Regions from separate parts of the Micromonospora sp. WMMD812 genome, predicted to be linked through region 2. Evidence: riboswitches for the same ligand, from Rfam matches in the RefSeq annotation. Region 2 holds a riboswitch; the other holds the start of a gene.
What was found. A riboswitch is a leader RNA that binds a small molecule or an ion and turns the genes downstream of it on or off. The one in region 2 is predicted to bind cobalamin.

Region 1 (7,187 bases), 600 kb from region 2:
CACCGCGCCGACCTGGGCGGCGTCCCACCCGAGGGTCTCCATGCCGACGACCAGCCGGCGGGCGAGCGCCTCGATGAGGTCGACGGCGTCGGCGGCGGTGGCGGCCGGCCCGTCCACGGTGTCGGTGAGCGCCGCCGGCACGGCCATCCGCGCGCCGGGCTCGGCGAGCAGCGCCGCCTCGTCGAGGCCGTAGCCGGCGGCGAGGGCCTGCCGCAGGCCGGGCAGCGCGCGGCTGCCGCCCCAGACCTGCGGCGCGCGCAGCACCGCCAGGACCAGGTTGACCCGGGGCTCGCCGGTGGGCGCGGCGGCCAGGACGTGCAGGCCGTCGCGGATCTGCACGTCCTTGACCTCGCACAGGTACCCGTCGAGGTGCAGCACGAAGTCGTCGAAGTCGTCGGCGTCGGGCATGTGCTCGGCGTGCAGGTCGTGGTGCAGCTCGGCGGCGCGGACCAGCGCCCAGATCTGCGCCCGCACGGTCGGCACCTTCGCCGGGTCGAGGGCCTGCACGGTGGCGTACTCGTCGAGCAGCTGCTCCAGCTTCGCCAGCTCGCCGTACGTCTCGGCGCGGGCCATCGGCGGCACCAGGTGGTCGACGACCACGGCGTGCGCGCGCCGCTTGGCCTGGGTGCCCTCGCCGGGGTCGTTGACGATGAACGGGTAGACCAGCGGCAGGTCGCCGAGGACGGCGTCCGGGGCGCAGTCGGCGGCGAGCCCGAGGCCCTTGCCGGGCAGCCACTCCAGGGTGCCGTGCTTGCCGAGGTGCACGACGGCGTCCGCGCCGAAGCCGCCGTCGGCCGGGGGCGCGGCGAGCCACCGGTACGCGGCCAGGTAGTGGTGGCTCGGCGGCAGGTCCGGGTCGTGGTAGATGGCGATCGGGTTCTCGCCGAAGCCGCGGGGCGGCTGGATGAGCAGCACCACATTGCCGAAGCGCAGCCCGGCGAGCACGACGTCGCCGCCGTCGGTGTAGAGCGCGCCGGGCGGCTCGCCCCAGTGGGCGCGCATCCGTTCCCGCAGCTCGCCGGGGATCTGGTCGAACCAGCGCCGGTAGACCTCGCCGGGCACCCGGGCCTCGGCGGCGGCGAGCTGCTCCGGGGTGAGCCATTCGACGTCGTGGCCGCCGGCGGCGATGAGCGCGTGGATCAGCGCGTCCCCGTCGTCGGGCGGCGGCGCGTCGCCGAGGTGGTAGCCGGCCTCGGCGAGCTGGGCGAGCAGCCGCACCGCGGAGGCGGGGGTGTCCAGGCCGACCGCGTTGCCGACCCGGGAGTGCTTGGTCGGGTACGAGCTGAGCACGACGGCGAGGCGCTTGTCGGCGTTCGGCAGCCGGCGCAGCCGGCTCTGGCGGACGGCGATGCCGGCGACCCGGGCGGCGCGTTCGGGGTCGGCGGCGTACACCGACAGGCCGTCGGGGTCGATCCGCTTGAACGAGAACGGCACGGTGATGATCCGGCCGTCGAACTCGGGAACGGCCACCTGCATGGCCGCGTCCAGTGGGGACAGCCCGGCGTCCGAGGCGGCCCACTGGTCGCGGGTGCTGGTCAGGCAGAGCGCCTGGATAACCGGTACGTCCAGCGCGGCGAGCGCGCCGACGTCCCAGGCGTCCTCGTCGCCGCCGCCCGACGCGTCGGCGGCGACGGTGCCGCCGGCGGCGAGCACGGTGACGAGCAGGGTGTCGCAGCGGGCGAGCAGGTCGTACGGGCCGTCGCCGGCGGTCAGCCCGCGCAGCGAGCCGCAGTAGACGGGCAGCGGGTTGCCGCCGGCCGCCTCGACCGCGTCGGCGAGGGTGTCGACGAACCCGGTGTTCCCGGCGAGCGCGTGCGCCCGGTAGAAGACGATCCCCACCGTGGGGCGGTCCGGGTGCGCCGGGCGGTCGCCGTGGACACCGTGGGTCGGGGTGGGCGCCGGCGGCGCGAAGCCCTCACCGGTGAGCAGCACCGTGTCGGAGAGGAACCGGGCCAGCTCGGCCAGGTTGGCGGGGCCGCCCTCGACCAGGTACGCGAGCGCCTGGGTGGCCACCCCGGACGGCACGGTGGACGCCGCCATCAGCTCCGCGTCCGGCACCGACTCGCCGCCGAGCACGACCGTGGGCACGCCGGAGGCGAGCACCGCGGCGAGCCCGTCCGGCCACGCCGGGGGGCCGCCGAGCAGCCGTACGACGGCGAGGTCGACGCCGTCGAGCAGCGCGGGCACGGAGTCGGCGTCGACGCGGGCCGGGTTGGCCAGCCGGTAGTCGGCGCCGCTGGCGCGGGCGGCCAGCAGGTCGGTGTCGGCGGTGGAGAGCAGCAGGGTGCGCACGGACAGCTCCGGAGAGTGACGCCCGGATCGCCGCGTGGGCGGCCGGGCGGGCGGGTGGGCGCGGGGTCAGCGACCGCGTCGGGCCGCCGGCGGGGTCGTCGGCCACGGGCCGACGCCGACGGGCGGCGCGGGGCGTACGTCAGTGGCCGGCGCGGCCGGATGCGAGGCCGACGTCTCCGCCGGAGGTGAATGCGGGCCGGTCACGGCGATCGCCGGCGGCGCTGCGGACGCGGTGCGTCATCGGGTCCTCCTCGGGTGTCCACGCCCTGGGGTACGTCCCGACGGCCGAAGTATCCTGGCTCCCGGATCGACGCTCACCCCCGGCCTTCCAACCGCGCACGCACGGCCGTGGCTCACGAGGGGGGATCGCTCCCCGGTGACAGTGGCGGGACCGCGCCGGAATCGCACCGGCTTCCTTCACTGCCGTCAGGCCGCGAATGCTGCCACACCCGTCCGACGCCGGTCAACGCCGCCCCCGCTGGTCACCGTCGCCCAAACCATCGATTGATGACGATGTCGGAGTGGAACGCCCGGTGTGGACGGTGGCCGGGCATAGGATCGGGCCGGCACGAGCGACCGGCTCGGATCGACGGGGAGGATGACGGCCATCATCGCCATGCGGTTCCACCATCTCGCCGGTCGCGTCTGGCTCTGCCCGGGCGATCCGGACCCGGAGGCCGTCCAGGCCGGCGTCGCCGTCGTGGCCGACGAACGCGGCAGTGTGCTGATCGACGCGGGGCAGAGCCCGGCGCACGCCCGCGAGATCCGCGCCGCCCTGGACGCCGCCGGGCTGCCGCCGCCGCGCTGGCTGGTCTACACCCACCACCACTGGGACCACGTCTGGGGCGCCTGCGCCTGGCCCGGCGTGGAGATCGTGGGACACGTCACGGGTGGCGAGTTGCTGCGGGCCGAGGCGGCCCGGCCGTGGAGCCACCGTTACCTACGCGAGCAGGTCCGCGCCAATCCGCGGCTCGCCCCGAGCTTCCGGGCCCGGGCGTTCGCGGTGGACTCCTGGGACGACTTCGCGGTGCTGCCGCCCACCCGCACCTTCACCGACGAGGAGGAGCTGCCGGTCGGCGTACGGCTGCGGCACGTCGGCGGCGCGCACGCGCCGGACTCGACAGTGGTGCTGGTGCCGGACTCCGGCGTCATGCTCCTCGGCGACTGCTACTACCCGCCACCCGCGCACCTGCGCGAGCCCGCGGACGGCCTCGACGTCGCGCTGCTCCGCCGGCTGCTCGACGAGGACTACCGGTGGTACGTGTCGAGCCACGGCGACGCGATGACCCTGGAGCAGGCCCGGGCGGAGATCGACGGCGCCTGAGCCGGCACGCCGGCGCCCATCCCGGGTCGCGCGTCATCCGGCGGCCGGCGGGGCGCGGGACCGGTCAGCGCATCCGGCGCTCCGGGTGGGCCCGGTTCCAGGCGCGCATCCGCTCGGGGTAGCCGGTGCGGGCGGCCTCGTACAGCGGGACGGCGCGGCGGCGGGCGATGTCGGCCGCCGCCCGCGGCGAGCCGGTGCGCCGACGGATCCATTCGCCGTCGTGGGCGATCGCCACCACCGTGGTGTCGGTCGCCGTGGTCTCCGGCTCCAGGTAGAACTCCACACCCTGCCGGCTGGTGACGAACGCCTCCAGCGCGGCGAGGTCCTCCCGGGTCGCCTCCCGGTCGAGCTTCGTCGGTGCCCCGTGGGCGGCGCGTGACCGCCGGTTGAACCAGCCCATGCCCCCTCCTCTCCTCGGTGCTCCTCCAGTGCAGCACCGTTTCCTGTCAATCCGCTGCGAGCCGGATGGGAGCGACCTGACCCCGGCGACCTCGGTAGGGTCGGGCCGTGGCCGGAGTGACGGTGGCGGTGCGGGCGGCCGCCGACAACGCTCAGTGGTGCGGCAGCGTGTGCGCCAGCCACGGCCTGGCCGGGCGGACCGACGCGGACGCCTGGTCGGTGCCGCGCCGCTCGCCGCCCTGGTACCCGGACGCCGTCACGCTGCGGCCCGGGGTCCGCGCCGCCGTCCTGCTGAACCGCATCGACGACGGCCCGGGCGCGTCGGTGAAGGACAGCTTCGCCGACCTCGACCTCGCACCGTACGGCTTCCGCGTGCTCTTCGCCGCCGACTGGATCCACCGGCCACCCGCCGACCCGCCGGCGCTGGGCGAGCCTGCCGCCGACGCGCCCGCCGCTCGCCGGCCCGGGACCGGGCGGTCCGCCGCTCAGCGGCCCGGCGCCGTGCCGCTGACTCCGGTGACCAGCCCGGACCGGTTGGCCGCCTGGGCGGCCGCGCACGGCGGCGGCGCGCTGTTCCGCCCGGAGTTGCTGGCCGACCCCCGGGTGACCGTGCTGGCCCGGTACGCGCCCGACGGGTCGGTCGCCGGCGGCGCCGTGCTCCACCGCAGCGGCCCGGCGACCGGGGTCTCCAACGTCTTCGCCGTCGGCGACGGCGTGGCGGAGATCTGGGCCGGGATCTGCGCGACCCGACCCGGGGCGCCGCTGGTCGGCTACGAGTCCGGGCCAGACCTCGATCCGGCGCTACGGGTCGGCTTCGCCCGGGTCGGGCCGCTGCGGGTCTGGCTGCGCGACTGAGGATCGCCGGGTGGGCGGGCCGGCCCTGGCCGGCGGGCTCAGCCGAGACGGGCCAGGTCCTCCGGGGTGAGCCGCACCGCGCCGGCGGCGACGTTGGCCGCCAGGTGCGCCGGGTTTCCGGTGCCGGGGATGGCCAGCACGTGCGGGCCCTGGTGCAGGGTCCAGGCCAGCCGCACCTGGTGCGGGGTGACCCCGTGGGCGTCGGCGACGGCCAGCACCGCCTCGTTCGCCTCGGCCGACGCGCCCGCCTCCCGCCGGGTGCCGGCCAGCGCGAAGAACGGCACGTACGCGATCCCGCGCTCGCCGCAGAGGCGGACGAAGGCGTCGTCCTCCCGGTAGGCGTCCACCCCGTAGGCGTTCTGCACGCAGACCACCGGCGCGATGTCCCGGACCTCGTCGAGGTGCTCCGGGCGGATGTTGGAGAGCCCGAGGTGGCGGATGAGCCCCGCCGCCCGCAGTTCGGCCAGGGCCCCGAAGCGGTCCGCCAACGGAACCGGCGTGGGCCGCTTGTAGGCCCTCAGGTTGACCAGGTCGAGGTGGTCCCGGCCGAGCCGGCGCAGGTTCTCCTCGACCTGGGCGCGCAGCCGCTCCGGGGTGAGCGCCTCGGTGAAGCCGCCCTCCGGGTCGTACCCGGGACCGACCTTGGTCGCGATCACCAGGTCGTCCGGATACGGCGCGAACGCCGCGCGGATCAGCTCGGTGGCGAACCGCGGGGGCCCATCCCCGACATCCAGGGTGCCGCCGGGCGAGACGTAGAAGGCGGCGGTGTCGATGTGGTTCACGCCCAGCTCGACCGCGCGGCGCAGCACCGCGACCGCGCGCTCCCGGTCCGGGTGGGCGGTGATCCGCATCGAGCCGAAGCCCATCCGGTTGACGGTCCGGTCGCCCAGCGTCCAGGTGCCCGCGGCGGCCGCGGTGATCTCGTCGGTTGGCATCCGGCGACCCTAACCAGCGGCGGTGCGCGGCGCAGTCGGCCGCGCACCCGATACCGCGGAACACCGATCCCCGCTAGGTTTGATGCACTGGACGTGATGCGTGCGCGTCGGCGCCCCGGCTACTCGGAGCCGGCCGGGCGGGGCGCGCGGAGCACCGGCACCAGCGCCAGGGTCGGCACCAGCAGCAGCGGCACCACGAGCAGCGCGCGCAGCGTGCCCACCCGGTCGCCGAGCAGGCCGAGCAGCGGCGGCCCGGCGAGGAACGCGGTGTAGCCGATCACCGCGACGACGCTGACCCGTACGTGCGCCTTCTCCTCGTCGTCCGCCGCCGCGCTCATTCCGACCGGGAAGCCGAGCGACGCGCCGAGCCCCCAGAGCGCGACGCCGGCGACGGCCACCAGCCCCGAGCCGGCCAGGACGGCCAGGGCGGCGCCGACCGCGGCGAGCAGGATCGTGCCGGTCAGCACGGGCACCCGGCCCCACCGGTCCAGGGCGATGGTGCCGGCGGTACGCCCGATGGTCATGCCGAGCACGAATACGCCGAACACCGCGGCGCCGGCCGCCTCGCTGAGGCCGTGACCGTCGACGAAGGCCACCGCCAGCCAGTCGTTGGCGCTGCCCTCGGTGAACGCCATCACCAGCGTCAGCAGGCCGATCAGCAGGGTGCGCGGCTCGCGCCAGGCGGCGAGCAGGGCGCGCCGTCGCCCGGCCGGGGTCGGCGTGGCCGTCGTGCTCGTGGCCGGCGGCAGGAAGAACCGCGCCGCGACCAGTGTGCCGGCCAGCACCACCACCGCCACGGCGGTGAGGTGGACGCCGACCGGGAGACCCACCCGGGCCGCCCCGGCGCCGAGCCCCGCCCCGGCCACCGACCCGAGGCTCCAGGCCGCGTGGAAGCGGGGCATGACGGTGCGCTCCAGGCGCCGCTCGACCGCCGCGCCCTCGACGTTCATCGCCACGTCGCAGCTGCCGGAGCCGTAGCCGAACGCGAACAGGCCGAGCGCAACACCGACGACCGAGCCGGCGAGACCGGCAGCCAGCCCGGCGCCGGTGAGGCCGAGAGCCACCAGGCAGGTGGAGAACTGGACCGTACGCGCCGCGCCGAGCCGTTGGCTGACCAGCCCGGCGGTGGGCATCGCGAGCAGCGCCCCGGCCGAGATGGCCAGCAGCAGCAGACCGAGCCGTCCGGCGCTGAGTTCCAGCGCCTCACGGGCCGCCGGCACCCGGGAGAACCAGGTTGCCACGGCGAGCCCGTTGAGGGTGAACACGACGGCGACGCCGTTCCGGGCGGCCCGCACCACCCGGGGTACGGCCGGCGCGGTCGCCGGGTTGACGGTGGGCGCGGTGGCGGGGCTCACGGGGGGCGGTTCCTCTCCTCGGACGGT
Region 2 (7,187 bases):
GATACGTGTTGATCTGGAGGAACTCACCGGACATGGTCTCGCGCTTGAACAGATTGGATACCTGCGGCTCGATGCACTCGTAGCAGCCGGCGATCGAGGCGATCGTGGCGGTCGGAGCGATCGCGACCAGCAGGGAGTTCCGCAGGCCGTGCGCGGCGATCGTCGACCGTAGCGCCGCCCACCGGTCGAGCTGGGTGGGCTCGACACCCCACAGGTCCGGGTGGAGCTCGCCCTTCGCGGCGCGGGTCTCGGTGTACGCGGGGTGCACGCCGAACTGCTCGGCGAGCGCGGCCGACGTCTCCAGCGCCGTCAGGAAGATCTCCTCCTGCACCCGGGTGGACAGCTCCCTGGCTCCGGCAGAGTCGAACGGCAGCCGCAGCGTGAAGAACGCGTCCTGCAGGCCCATCAACCCGAGCCCGACCGGACGCCAGCGGGGGTTCGACACCGCCGCCTGATCCGACGGGTAGTAGTTGATGTCGATCACCCGGTCGAGGAAGACCACCGCGGTACGGACCGTCGCCCGCAGCTTCTCCCAGTCGACGCCCTCGGCGGTGACATGGGCGCCGAGGTTGACCGAGCCGAGATTGCACACGGCGGTCTCCGCGTCGCTGTTCACCTCGAGGATCTCGGTGCAGAGGTTGGACAGGTGGATGGTGTTGCCGGGCAGGCCGGTCTGGTTGGACAGCCGGTTCGAGGCGTCCTTGAACGTCATCCACCCGTTGCCGGTCTGCGCGAGAGTCCGCATCATCCGCCCGTACAGATCCCGGGCCTTGACGGTCCGGACGGACTTCTTCTCTGCCGCCCGGTACGCCTCGTCGAACGCCTCGCCGAACAGGTCGGGCAGCTCGGGCGCGTCGGACGGGTCGATCAACGACCAGTCCCCGTCCGCCTCGACCCGCCGCATGAACTCGTCCGGGATCCAGTTCGCCAGATTGAGATTGTGCGTACGACGGGACTCCTCACCGGTGTTGTCCCGCAGCTCCAGGAACTCCTCGATGTCCGGGTGCCAAGGCTCGAGGTAGACGCAGGCCGCGCCCTTGCGCCGGCCACCCTGGTTGACCGCGGCCACCCCGGCGTCGAGCGTCTTGAGAAACGGCACGATGCCGTTCGACTTGCCATTCGTGCCGCGGATCAGCGCACCCCGGGACCGCACGCGCGACCACGAGATGCCGATCCCTCCCGAGAACTTCGACAGCTTGGCGACCTGGTGGTACCGCTCGTAGATCGAGTCGAGTTCGTCGCGCGGAGAGTCCACCAGGAAGCACGACGACATCTGGGTGTGCCGGGTCCCGGAGTTGAACAACGTGGGCGAACTCGGCAGATACGCCAGGCTGGACATCAGACGGTAGAACCCGATCGCCTCGCCCGGCGTCTGCGACAGCCCACAGGCGACCCGCAACAGCCAGTACTGCGGCGTCTCGACCACCAACCGCGACTCCGGATGCCGCAACAGGTACCGATCCGCGACCGTCCGCAGGCCGAAGTACTCGAACCGCAGATCCCCGTCCGGGTCCACGGCGTCGTCGAGCTTTCGCGCGTTACGCGCCACGAACGTCGCGGTCTCGTCCCCGATCAATCCCAGGCCATGGGCGTACGCGATGGACTGGCTGAAGCTCGCCACACCCTGCCCACGGACCTCCTTGTCCACGAACGCGGCCAGCAGCCGCGCCGCCAACTTCGAATACTGCGGCTCCTCGCCGATCAGCTCCGCCGCCGTCTGGATCGACAGCTTGTCCAGTTCGGCCGTGGTCGCCCCGTCGTACAGCCCGCTGATCGTCTTCGTGGCAACCCGTAGCGGGTCCACCTCGTCAAGGTCGGCGACCCACCGTTCCACCGCCTTGACGATCTTGTTGACGTCCACCGGCTCGGTGTGGCCGTTGCGCTTACGGACCCGCATCACATGCCGACGCTGCTCCGGCACTGCCTGGTCGGCTGCGGCCTTTTCCTGCGTCGCCGTCATGTCCCCCTCCTCACGCCTGTCCACGAGGTCGACGATCGCGCAGGAGGAACGCCACTGGTCGCCTGACGGCGCGCCCGCCATGACTGGCTGGCTGATGGCGTCGGCCGTCCCACGCGGCCTTCGACCGCCGCACGCGACGCGTGCGGCGCGCTGGCAGGTCTTCGGACTCGTGGGCGTGACAGGACACCTGTCGCCTACTGGCCGTCGCTTCCCAGACCTCGCGGTCCAGTGCTGTGTGACGGCGGTCGTTCCCACTCACCGCTGCGGGGCAGTCCCGGATTCACACCGGGTTCCCTCTTGCCTCGACTACCACCGACCGGTAGCCGAACCAGCTGCAAGTGACACCATATATGGGCGCGGCGAAGACTCCGCAACACCAGATGCTGTGTCGGCGTGTCGCAGCGGAGGGTCACGCAGATCTCGCCTCAGGTGAGCGCGCAACCACCGCTCGACCGTTCGTCACCGCCGCCGTTTGATGCTTGCTCTCGGCGCCAGACGGCCCGTGAGCCGCCTCACGCATCTGATGTCGCGGGACTTGTCGGGGCGGTCCCTTCCTCGAAGGAGCCGGCGCCCCGTAGGCGTTCCGCCTCGACCTGGGACGGCTCGCGCTCGACCGGCATTGGCCGGCTGGCGGCAGGCGATCGCTCGTGACCGCGCGGCCTGGGACTGGAGAACGTCGCCGCGATCCCGTACGAGGCCTTCCGCGAGGCCCGTCGCAGCGTGGCCAGGACGGCCGGACCGACCACGAGGATCGCCACGGTGTTGGTGATGGCGCGGCCGGTGTCCCATCCCGCGGTTGAGGTCAAGAGCGTGAAGATGGCGAACCGATGCAGGTTTTCCAGCACCGGGGCACCCGCGACGTAGGAGATGGGCCGATGTACGAGGCGAGTTCCCGCATCACGTCCTCGTCATCCGCCGGCCGGGCGTCGTCCGGGTCCACACTTGCCGCGGAGTGCCACGCGTCGGCGAATCCATAGCCCGGAGTGGTCGAGGACGTCATGTGCCGTGCAATTCCTTCCCGGTTCGGCGATCCCGGCTCGGGAAGGTGGAGGCAGGGCCGGAGATGCACCCGCCTCGCCCTGGGCCCTCCCGCGAGGCCGTCGGCGCGCATGCGACTGCACACGCGGCGTGGGCAGGTCTTCGGACTCGCGGGCGCCACCGGACGAATCCGGTCTCCTAGTGGCCGTCGCTTCCCGGACCCGGCGTGGCGTCCAGTGCGTGTGACGGCGGTCGTTCCCACTCACCGCTGCGGGGCAGTCCCGGATTCACACCGGGTTCCCTCTTACGACGCCCGGGCCGATCGGGCCCGCGCGAACCAACACCGGCTCCCATCCTGGAGCCACGATCCACGGCGGGTCGACGCACCAGGCCGCCGGCTGGCGCGGCGCCGATCCTCCTGCCACCCGTTCACCGTCCGCGCGGTGCCCTCTTGGCCTCGGGACTCCGACGGGCACGCCCCGGCCGGAGCCGGGAGGACCCGAGGTCCCCGGCTCCGGCACGGTGACGTCCTCTGTCAGCCGACCGGCATGGCGGGTATCCGGTCCGGACCGAGATGCCGGGCGTACGCGGCGGTGGTGAAGAACGCCGGTAGGTTCTCGCCGAGCGCGGTGTCCTCGACGATCCGCGCGGCCTGCTCGGCGCGGTCCCGGTCGCTGCCGTCGCGCTCCGCGGCCAGGGCGGCAAGCTCCTCCGCGAGGATCGACCGAACCAGGTCGTCGGTGACACGCCCGCCGTCGGCCAGCGGAGTGCCGTGATGCAGCCACTGCCAGACCTGGCAGCGCGCGATCTCGGCGGTCGCCGCGTCCTCCATCAGGTTCCACAGCGCCACCGCGCCGACACCGCCGAGCCAGGCGTCGATGTAGCGCAGCGCGACCGCGATGTTGGCCCGTAACCCCGCTGCGGTCGCCTGACCCGGCGTCTTGTCGACGGCGAGCAGGTCGACGGCGGTGACGCTGACGTCGTCCCGGAGCCGGTCGAGCTGATTCGGGCGCTCGCCCAGCACCGCGTCGAACTCCTCCCGACAGGCGTCCACCAGGCCCGGGTGGGCCACCCAGGAGCCGTCGAACCCGTCGCCTGCCTCTCGCTGCTTGTCCGCCCGCACTCGGCCGAGGGCCACCTCGTTGGCCTTCGGGTCCCGGCTGGGGATGTACGCGGCCATCCCCCCGATGGCGTGCGCTCCGCGTCGATGACAGGTGCGTACGAGCAGCTCGGTGTAGGCGCGCATGAACGGCACCGTCATGGTGATCTCAGACCGGTCCGGCAGGACGAAGTCCGGCCAATGCCCGAAGTTCTTGATCACGCTGAAGATGTAGTCCCATCGCCCGGCGTTCAGCCCCGCCGAGTGCTCGCGCAGCTCGTACAGGATCTCTTCCATCTCGAACGCGGCGGTGATGGTCTCGACCAGCGTGGTCGCCCGGATGGTGCCCTGCGGTAGTCCCAGGTAGCGCTGGGCGAACACGAAGATGTCGTTCCACAGCCGCGCCTCGCGTTGGCTCTCCAGCTTGGCCAGGTAGAAGTACGGGCCGGCGCCGATGTCGAGCTGCCGGCGGGCGCAGTGGAACAGGTAGAGCCCGAAGTCGACCAGGCTGGCGGAGATCGGCCGTCCGTCCACGGCGATGCCCTTCTCCACCAGGTGCCAGCCGCGTGGGCGGACCACGATCGTCGCCAGCTGGTCGCCGAGGGCGTACCGTTTGCCGCGCGCGTCGGTGAAGTCGATCCGCCGGTCCAGCGCGTTGATCAGGTTGAGCTGCCCGGCGATGACGTTGTGCCAGGTGGGGGCGGTGGCATCCTCGAAGTCGGCGAGCCACACCTTCGCCCCGGAGTTGAGCGCGTTGACGGTCATCTTGCGATCGGTGGGTCCGGTGATCTCGACCCGCCGGTCGAGCAGGCCAGGGGCAGGTGGCGCCACCCGCCAGCTGGGGTCGGCGCGGATCGCGGCGGTCTCCGGCAGGAAGTCGGGCAACTCGCCGGCAGCGTACCGATCCCGGCGGGCCCGTCGGGTATCCAGGAGGGCGACCCGGCGGGCGGCGAACTCGCTGTCCAGTGCGACCAGGAACTGCAGCGCCTCGGCGGTGAGCACCTCGTCGAACCGTTCGGCCATCGGGCCGATCACCTCGTATCTCATGCGAACTGCTCCTCCTCCGTGGAGCCGCGCAGGGCGGTGGTCTCGGCGGCCGGGTTGAGCACGGTGCTGATCAAGTCGAAGTATCCGGTGCCGACCTCGCGCTGGTGCTTGACGGCGGTGTAGCCGGCGGACTCGGCGGCGAACTCGCGCTCCTGCAGCGCCACGTAGGCGGACATTCCGTCGCTGGCATACCCGCGGGCCAGGTCGAACATCGAGTAGTTGAGAGCGTGGAAGCCGGCCAGGGTGATGAACTGGAACCGGTACCCCATGTGGCCGAGTTCCCGCTGGAACTTGGCGATGGACGCATCGTCGAGGTGCTTGCGCCAGTTGAACGACGGCGAGCAGTTGTAGGCGAGCAACTGGTCCGGGTACTGCTCCTTGATCGCCTCGGCGAACCGGCGCGCGACCTCCAGGTCCGGGGTGCTGGTCTCCATCCAGAGCAGGTCGGCGTGCGGGGCGTAGGCCAGGCCCCGCGCGATGCACGGGTCGACGCCGTTGCGGACCCGGTAGAACCCCTCGGCGGTCCGCTCGCCGGTGACGAACGGCCGGTCCCGCTCGTCCACGTCAGTGGTGAGCAGTGTGGCGGCCTGCGCGTCGGTGCGGGCGATGACGACCGACGGGACTCCGGCGACGTCGGCGGCGAGCCGCGCCGCCTCGAGGGTACGGATGTGCTGGCCGGTGGGGACGAGCACCTTCCCACCGAGGTGGCCGCATTTCTTCTCCGCGGCCAGTTGGTCCTCCCAGTGCACCCCCGCCGCGCCGGCCGCGATCATCGCGGTCATCAGCTCGTACGCGTTGAGCGGCCCGCCGAAGCCGGCCTCGGCGTCGGCGACGATCGGCGCCAGCCAGTCGGTACCGCTGCTGTCGCCCTCGGCCGCGGTGATCTGGGCGGCGCGTAGCAGCGCGTTGTTGATCCGGCGCACCACCGCCGGCACCGAGTTCGCCGGGTAGAGGCTCTGGTCGGGGTAGGTGTGCCCGGCGAGGTTGGCGTCGGCGGCCACCTGCCAGCCGGAGAGGTAGATCGCCTTGAGGCCGGCCCGGACCATCTGCACGGCCTGGTTACCCGTGAGCGCGCCCAGCGCGTGGATGTAGTCCTCACTGTGCAGCAGCCGCCACAGCCGCTCCGCCCCGTGCCGGGCCAGGGTGTGTTCCTCCTGGATCGCCCCGCGCAGGCGCACCACGTCCTCCGCCCGGTAGCTGCGCCGCACTCCCCGCCACCGCGGACTGGTTTCCCACTCGGTACGCAACTGCTCAACGGTGTTCCGCACGATGTCGTCCCCTCGAAGTCGATGACGCCGGCAACCGCACATGCCTGTGGCGGCGCCAACGTGATGCCGGTCCGGTGTGTCGCCAACGGTCACACGGCGCCGGCAGCGGGTCGAGGCACGGAAAGAGCCAATATCTGGGAATTTCCGGCACCGTTTTGCGAAGTTGCGAAGGGCTATATTTGCAGCCTGCAAATGGTCTTCCCGACGGGCGGAACGACCAGTGGGAGGTGAGGGCGATCGTCAAGACGTTCGCCGGTGCCCGGCTGCGCCGGATGCGCGAGGACCGTGCTCTCAGCCAGTCGCACCTGGCCCGGCTGCTGAACATCTCGCCCAGCTACCTCAACCAGATCGAACACGACTCGCGGCCGCTGACCGTTCCGGTGCTCATGCGCATCACCGAGGTGTTCGGCGTCGATCCGACCGTCTTCGCTCCGCGCGATACGCCGCGGTTGGTCGCCGGGTTACGGGAGGCGCTGCCCGGGCGGGCGGGCGTCGCCGATCTCACCGAACTCGCCACCCGGCTGCCCGAGGTTGCCGAGGCCGTGATCGACCTGCACCGCCGGTACCGGCAGGCGGACGAGCAGCTCGCTGAGCTTCTGGGCGACCGCGAGACGATGGGCCGCAGCCCGCACGACCAGGTGACCGAGTTTTTCTATCGGCGGCAGAACTACGTACCGGACCTGGACGAGGCCGCGGAACGGCTGGCCGCGGTCATCGGACTCCGCCGCGGCGAGGTCCGCGCCGCACTGGAAGACCGGCTCCTCCAGCGGCACGGCGTGGTCGTCCGACGCGACGACGCCGGAGCGCTGGGCGACGAACTGCACCGCTATCGCCT

Region 1: linked by a shared signal. The riboswitch ahead of cobN (cobaltochelatase subunit CobN) and the one ahead of O7603_RS32210 (hypothetical protein) in region 2 are both predicted to bind cobalamin.

What each region holds. Positions count from the first base shown of each region.
Region 1 is NZ_CP114904.1:456,051-463,237, reverse strand. It holds gene cobN (cobaltochelatase subunit CobN) at 1-2,292, opposite strand, end outside; cobalamin riboswitch at 2,581-2,710, opposite strand; gene O7603_RS02025 (MBL fold metallo-hydrolase) at 2,891-3,616, shown strand; gene O7603_RS02020 (hypothetical protein) at 3,681-4,016, opposite strand; gene O7603_RS02015 (hypothetical protein) at 4,124-4,870, shown strand; gene O7603_RS02010 (aldo/keto reductase) at 4,909-5,805, opposite strand; gene O7603_RS02005 (MFS transporter) at 5,925-7,160, opposite strand.
Region 2 is NZ_CP114904.1:6,989,710-6,996,896, forward strand. It holds gene O7603_RS32205 (ribonucleoside-diphosphate reductase subunit alpha) at 1-1,960, opposite strand, end outside; cobalamin riboswitch at 2,095-2,308, opposite strand; partial or broken gene O7603_RS32210 (hypothetical protein) at 2,473-2,826, opposite strand; cobalamin riboswitch at 3,074-3,295, opposite strand; gene aceB (malate synthase A) at 3,474-5,084, opposite strand; gene aceA (isocitrate lyase) at 5,081-6,352, opposite strand; gene O7603_RS32225 (short-chain fatty acyl-CoA regulator family protein) at 6,580-7,187, shown strand, end outside.